2 regions of the Companilactobacillus sp. HBUAS59699 genome follow, and region 2 is predicted to be linked to the other one. Evidence: a T-box and tRNA genes for the amino acid it is inferred to sense, from the RefSeq annotation. Region 2 holds a T-box; the other holds one or more tRNA genes.
The links. The T-box of region 2 lies ahead of U8519_RS03275 (valine--tRNA ligase). A T-box ahead of a tRNA ligase gene usually reads a tRNA of that ligase, here a tRNA-Val.
Positions count from the first base shown of each region.

Region 1 (3,422 bases), 630 kb from region 2:
CACTTCGATCACAATCGTAGTTTTCGTAGTGGTTTCAGCATTATTAAAACAATTTAAACATTTATCTACATCTAATTTATTCTATCGAGTAATTGGAAACTTCCTATTATTAATCTGAAATGAGGTCTTAGATGCAAACAACCAAACCAAACTTTGATTGCTTCAACACTAACTCCAACGAGTATCCCGTTATCTTTAGTTTCCCACACAGTGGGACATTTGTTCCTGAAGATATTAAACGATCATTAAGGAAAGATATACCATTAACTAACAGCGATTGGTTCTTGAAAGAACTATACAGTTTCATTCCTGAATTAGGTTTCACTACTATTCAGAACAATATCAGTCGTTACGTTGCTGATCCAAACTTAGAAAATATTGAACTCGATAACAATTATCGAAACGTTATTCACCAAACAAATTCCTTTGGTCAGTCACTGTACAACGAGTCACTGAGTAAAGAGCAAATCGAACAGAGAATTTTAAATTTTTATCAACCCTATCACGACAAACTACAACAACTTATTGATAATAAATTGGAAGTCTTCGACGAAATATATTTAATCGACCTTCACAGTTTCTCACATTATCCCGGTTTTGAAATGATGTCTCCGGCTGATTTTGTGATCGGTAATGATTACGACAGTACTTCATCTAGTCAGATCAAAAACTGGCTTGCTAATGAGTTGAAACAAAGGAAATACACTGTTTCTGATAATTTCCCATTTACTGGTGGTCATATTACTAAGCATTATGGAGCTAGGAACAATATTCACACTCTCCACTTAGAAATTCGATACAATCGCTATATAGCCGATCGAGATTTTACTGCTGAAGAAGTAACTTCCTATGATCCTGAATTGTTCAGAGTTACTCAGGAAGATTTGTATAAAATAACTGAACTGCTTAAGGCTAAGCTTCATTAGTTTGTTTGTTTGCTTTTGGATGCCGCTGACGATGATCAACAATTCCATCTGCCCTAGGACCGGCTTAAGTCTTCGTCTTAAGCCTCGCTCGAAAGCCTGTAGTCTTTCGAGTCGTCCAGTGTTCTAAGCGATAAATCGCTTAGAACACGATTACGGCGGATTCCATTGTTGACCATCGTCAGCTAAATTTGTATTATTTCTAGTCCAAATAGTATCTATCTGACAGTAGTGTAATAATTGAGTTTTATATTTTAGAAACTAAAACAGCATATTATGACAAGTAGATGGGAATTTATGTCCCATTGTCATAATATGCTGTTTTTTGTAGTGGATAAGTAGAGCCGGAGGTCAGCAGTAATGGAATCCGTGGCAAAAGTGGTGTTAATGCGGCGATCTTCCGCATTTACAGCACTGGACGTCTTGATTGATTTGCGTTTTTTGCAAAGCAATCCAAGCGAGGTATGAGACCACTTTTTGGCTCAGACCGGTCCTGCCACAGATGGAATTACTGCTGACCGGAGGCGGAAAACTCTAAATATGTTTCAAATAATAAAACTCCTCTTCAGTCAACTTACCTGATTCAGACTTTTTAATATACTCACGAACTGTTTTTTGATGTTCAATCTTTAATTTTTTCTTTAAGCGAAGGTTCTTCATGAATCCGTAAGCCACGATCGAGACCGGAATCATTTCTAATAAAACGGTTGATGGAATAAGCCATGGCTTTTCATTAATTAAATTAAAGAACTTTTCTTTATCTTCTGCCGATGGTATTGATGGACAATGATGTTTTAACATTTCTATCGCACTCCTATTCCTAGAACTTAAAATTACTATCATAATAACCTATCTAAAAAATTATGTCATGAAATTGAGTGCAAAAAAAGAACTAGGACTCACTGTCCTAGTTCTAAATGTTTACTATTCGATGGAGGATACAGGGATCGAACCTGTGACCTCCTGCTTGTAAGGCAGATGCTCTCCCAGCTGAGCTAATCCTCCAAATAGTGACCCGTACGGGATTTGAACCCATGTTACCGCCGTGAAAGGGCGGTGTCTTAACCACTTGACCAACGGGTCATAACTCGTCAAGAAACCGTACATTTACGTATCCCTTTCTCAAGCACAAAAAATATTATATATTAGATACATAGACGTGACAAGTCTTTTTTCAAGTTTTTATAAAAAAATTGTTGGAGGTACACTTTGAACGTACAAAATTACTTTGAAAATGGCGAAACAATGGACATCGCCAAAGATATGCTGGGGCACACTTTTACCTATAATTCTGAACAAGGAAAGTTTTCTGGAATCATAGTCGAAACAGAAGCCTATCTTGGACCAATTGATATGGCTGCTCACAGTTATGATGGTCGTCATACTCCTTCGAATGATCCACTCTATCAAGCAGGTGGCACAATTTATATTTATTCGATCCACAGCTGGTTGGATATGGATATCAGTGTTCAAAAAGCTGGAACTCCCAATGGAATTTTAATTAGAGGATTACAACCGATTGACGGGATCGAAATGATGGAAGAAAATCGTCACCAAACTGGTTTCAACGTCTCCAATGGCCCTGCCAAATGGATCCGATCGTTTGGCATTCGTGATAAGGAATTATCAGGCACTATGCTTAATTCAGGCAATTTTATTTTTTCAGACAAAAAAGTCCAGACCCCTAAGAATATTCTGGCAACACCAAGAATCGGTGTCCCAAACAAGGAGCCTTGGACTTCTAAAAAAATGCGTTTTATCGTTGAAGGAAATCCCTACGTATCTAAAATGTACAAACGAGATATGAACCTGGACACTTACGGATGGTTATAATTTATCACTTCTAGCACGCAATGAATAAAGGATCGTAACGGTATCAACTACCTCTTGCAACATTGCACCGATAATCGTCGGAATCAATCCGAAACCTGCGATGATCATCAACATGATACAAATAAAAATACCGATCAGTACTGCTTCACGTGCCACTTTTAAAGTATCACGCGAAATTTTAACAACATCGCCAACCTTACTCAAATCATCTTTCAAAATTACCGCATCAGCTGATTCACTGGCGGCGTTAGCACCTTTATAACCCATGGCGATACCAGCATCTGCTAAAGCCAAAGCTGGAGCATCATTTACTCCATCGCCAACCATGATTGTTGGATGGTAGTCAGCATCTAGATTTTGAACGATCTTAACCTTATCCTCCGGCAAACTACTTGGAAAGGTTTGTGTTATACCCACTTCAGAAGCAACCAAATCGGCTGCTTCTTTTTTGTCGCCAGTAATCATCAAGATATTATTGATTCCAAAATCTTTTAATCTCTGAATAGTCGATCTCGATTCAGGTCTGATTTGATCCATCAAACTGTAGACACCGGCATATTTGCCATCAATTGAGACATAGACACCAGAACCTGCAACTTCATCAACTTTTGTATCCGTGACGAATTCACCTTGACCAACTTTAACAACGTGTCCATCGATCGTACC
Region 1 is NZ_JAYKTV010000001.1:23,996-27,417, reverse strand. Features, by position in the region: gene U8519_RS00150 (hypothetical protein) at 1-118, shown strand, start outside; gene U8519_RS00145 (N-formylglutamate amidohydrolase) at 132-926, shown strand; gene U8519_RS00140 (hypothetical protein) at 1,458-1,724, opposite strand; tRNA gene U8519_RS00135 (tRNA-Val) at 1,856-1,928, opposite strand; tRNA gene U8519_RS00130 (tRNA-Glu) at 1,935-2,006, opposite strand; gene U8519_RS00125 (DNA-3-methyladenine glycosylase) at 2,133-2,756, shown strand; gene U8519_RS00120 (heavy metal translocating P-type ATPase) at 2,751-3,422, opposite strand, start outside.
Region 1: it encodes a tRNA-Val, which carries the amino acid that the T-box ahead of U8519_RS03275 (valine--tRNA ligase) is inferred to sense. The anticodon was not compared.

Region 2 (3,422 bases):
GTCATAACTGAAACGTGTATCTTGTCCAGGAGTTGATCCATTCATTAAGAACCAGCGAAGTGCATCAGCACCGTACTTCTCAATAACATCCATTGGATCAATACCATTACCAAGTGACTTACTCATCTTACGACCTTGCTCATCACGAATTAAACCGTGAATAACAACGTGTTCGAATGGACGTTTACCGGTGAACTTCAAACTTTGGAAAATCATTCTTGATACCCAGAAGAAGATGATATCGTAACCGGTAACTAGAGTATCGGTTGGGAAATAACGTTTGAAGTCGTATGAATTTTCATCAGGCCAACCCATAGTTGAAAATGGCCATAGAGCACTTGAGAACCAAGTATCTAGAACATCACTCTCTTGTGTCCAGTTTTCAATATCTTTAGGAGCTTCTTCACCGACATACATCTTGCCAGTCTCTTTGTTATACCATGCAGGTATTTGATGTCCCCACCACAATTGACGTGAGATAACCCAATCATGAACATTATCCATCCATTGTTTGAAGGTATCTTCGAAACGATCAGGAACAAATTTTACTTTATTGTCGCCTTCTTGGTTCTTAAGAGCCATTTCAGCAAGTGGCTTCATCTTAACAAACCATTGAGTTGATAATCTTGGTTCAACCTGAGCGTTTGAACGTTCTGAATGTCCAACACTGTGAACGATTGGTTCAACATTTAGCATGTAGCCGCCATCTTCGAGGTCCTTAACAATAGCCTTACGGGCGTCAAAACGATCCATGCCATTGTACTTACCAGCATTCTCATTCATTGTACCGTCAGCGTTCATAGTATTGATACGTTGTAAGTCGTGACGATTACCAACCAAGAAGTCGTTAGGGTCATGGGCAGGTGTGATCTTAACCATACCAGTACCGAACTCTTTATCAACATAGTGGTCTGTAATGATTGGAACTTTACGGTCAACTAGAGGAACGATTACTTCCTTGCCAACAATGTCCTTATATCTCTCATCACTTGGGTTAACTGCGATAGCAATATCACCAAACATTGTTTCAGGACGTGTGGTAGCAATTTCAATGTAACCTGATCCATCAGCATATGGGTATTTAACATGATAAAAAGCACCCTTGTCATCCTTATGGATAACTTCAATATCAGAAAGTGCTGTTTGAAGTTCTGGATCCCAGTTAATGATGTATTCACCACGATAGATCAAACCTTCGTTATACAATTTAACGAAGACCTTACGAACAGCCTTTGATAAACCTTCATCCAAGGTGAATCTCTCACGAGAATAATCCAATGAAAGTCCTAATTTACCCCATTGTGCTTTGATAATTGAAGCAAACTCGTCTTTCCACTTCCAAACTTCGTCGACAAATTTTTCACGTCCAAGATCATATCTGGAAATACCTTGTTCACGTAGTTTAGCTTCAACCTTAGCTTGTGTAGCAATACCGGCATGATCCATACCTGGTAGATACAAAGTATCGTAACCTTGCATACGCTTGTAACGAATCAAAGTATCTTGAATCGTTGTGTCCCAAGCATGACCCAAATGCAACTTACCAGTAACATTTGGTGGTGGGATAACGATTGAATAAGGCTTTGCCTTTTTGTCACCAGAAGGTTTGAAGACATCTTCATCAAGCCATGCTTGATAACGACCTTCTTCGACTTCTTTTGGATTATATTTAGTATCCATGTCGATTTCTCTCATAAAATTTCCTCCATAAAATAAAAAAGCATTCGTCCTATATAGGACGAATGCTCGCGGTACCACCTAAATTGAGAATCCATTATTAGACTCTCCTCTCAACAGATAACGGTGGCCCGATCAATATTTTGATAGCTCACAGGTAACAATCGAAGTCTCTGGCCGTGCAATTCTCAGCTAACATGCACTCTCTGAAGCCATTAAATTCAACACTCCTGCTCAAAGCTGTTGATTTGATAATAAAACATATTTCACAAAACGTCAATTATAATTTTATAGCAAACTGCTGATATCTTCTTGTTGCTGTTCCATGAAGTGATCTCCATGTTCAATAGTTGTGATCTTAACTCCAGCTAATGAACGTTCGATCAAGCCGTCAATATCAAGTGAACTTTCAAATTTACGAGTCTTCTCGATACTAGGACGTGTCTTAGGACTTGGTGGAGCAAAGACCGTACAACAGTCCTCAAATGGTTGAATGGATAAATTGAATGTATCAATGTTTTCAGCCAAACGGATAATTTCAGTCTTATCCATAGTAGCAACTGGGCGCAAAATTGGTGTAGTTGTAACATCATTGATGGCAGCCATACTCTCAAGGGTTTGAGATGCTACTTGTCCAACGGCTTCACCATTAAAGATGGCCAAACCATGCTCTTTTTCACGCAACATGTCAGTTAATCTCAACATGAAGCGGCGTTGAATCGTCATTAAGTATCCTTCTGGAACGGATGACTTGATTGTTTCTTGGATCTCTGCAAATGGTACTTCAATAAACTTGATATTACCACCAAAAACAGTCAACTTACTAGTTAATTCCTTAGCCTTGTTCAAAGCTTGTTCTGAAGTATAAGGTGGACTGAAGAAATGAACCATTTCAATATCAACCCCACGCTTCATTGCAAGATAACCAGCAACAGGTGAATCGATCCCACCTGACAGCATCAACATAGCTTTTCCGGCAGTACCAACTGGCAAACCACCGGCACCTTTGATAGTTAAGTATGAGAGATAAATACCATCTTGACGAACTTCAACTGAGATCTTGATGTCAGGACGCTTCATCTCAACATCGATTCCAGGAAATTCATCACAGATTGCATCCCCTAATTGGAGATTAACTTGGTTAGTATCGAGTTTATATGTATGGTCTGAACGTTTAGTTCCCACCTTAAAACTCATACCAGGCTTATATGCTTCATGCATCATTTCAATAGCCTTAGCTTTGACATCCTCAAAGTCCTTTGAGACTTTAACACTCAACGAAAAAGTTTGAATACCAAAAACATTCTTGAGTTTTTCCATGATTGGCTTAGCATCTTCACCATTCAACTGGATATGCAGACGATCACGATGTGGTCTCATAACTAAGTTAGGGTAATCTTTTAACACCTTGGCAACATTACCGTGTAGACGATCGATGAAGCTCTTACGGTTCTTACCCTTTGTTGATAATTCGCCGTAGCGAACCATAATTTCAGTATATTCCATTAAATTCTCCTAATTTAAAATTTGGAAATGATCATGTATTTCATCCAAATTCTTAATAAATTCTTTCATTTCAGCTTCAGTATTGTTCTCATCAAGACTGACACGAACGGCACTTGTAGCAATTTTCTCTGGTGTGCTCATTGCCTTTAAGGTACTTGATTCTAGTCCCTTTTTAGATGAACATGCACTTGTAGTTGAGATATAAATGTCGCGATCTTCGAAAGTATGCACAACTGTTT
Region 2 is NZ_JAYKTV010000001.1:652,543-655,964, forward strand. Features, by position in the region: gene U8519_RS03275 (valine--tRNA ligase) at 1-1,695, opposite strand, end outside; T-box leader at 1,732-1,924, opposite strand; gene thiI (tRNA uracil 4-sulfurtransferase ThiI) at 1,966-3,183, opposite strand; gene U8519_RS03285 (cysteine desulfurase family protein) at 3,193-3,422, opposite strand, start outside.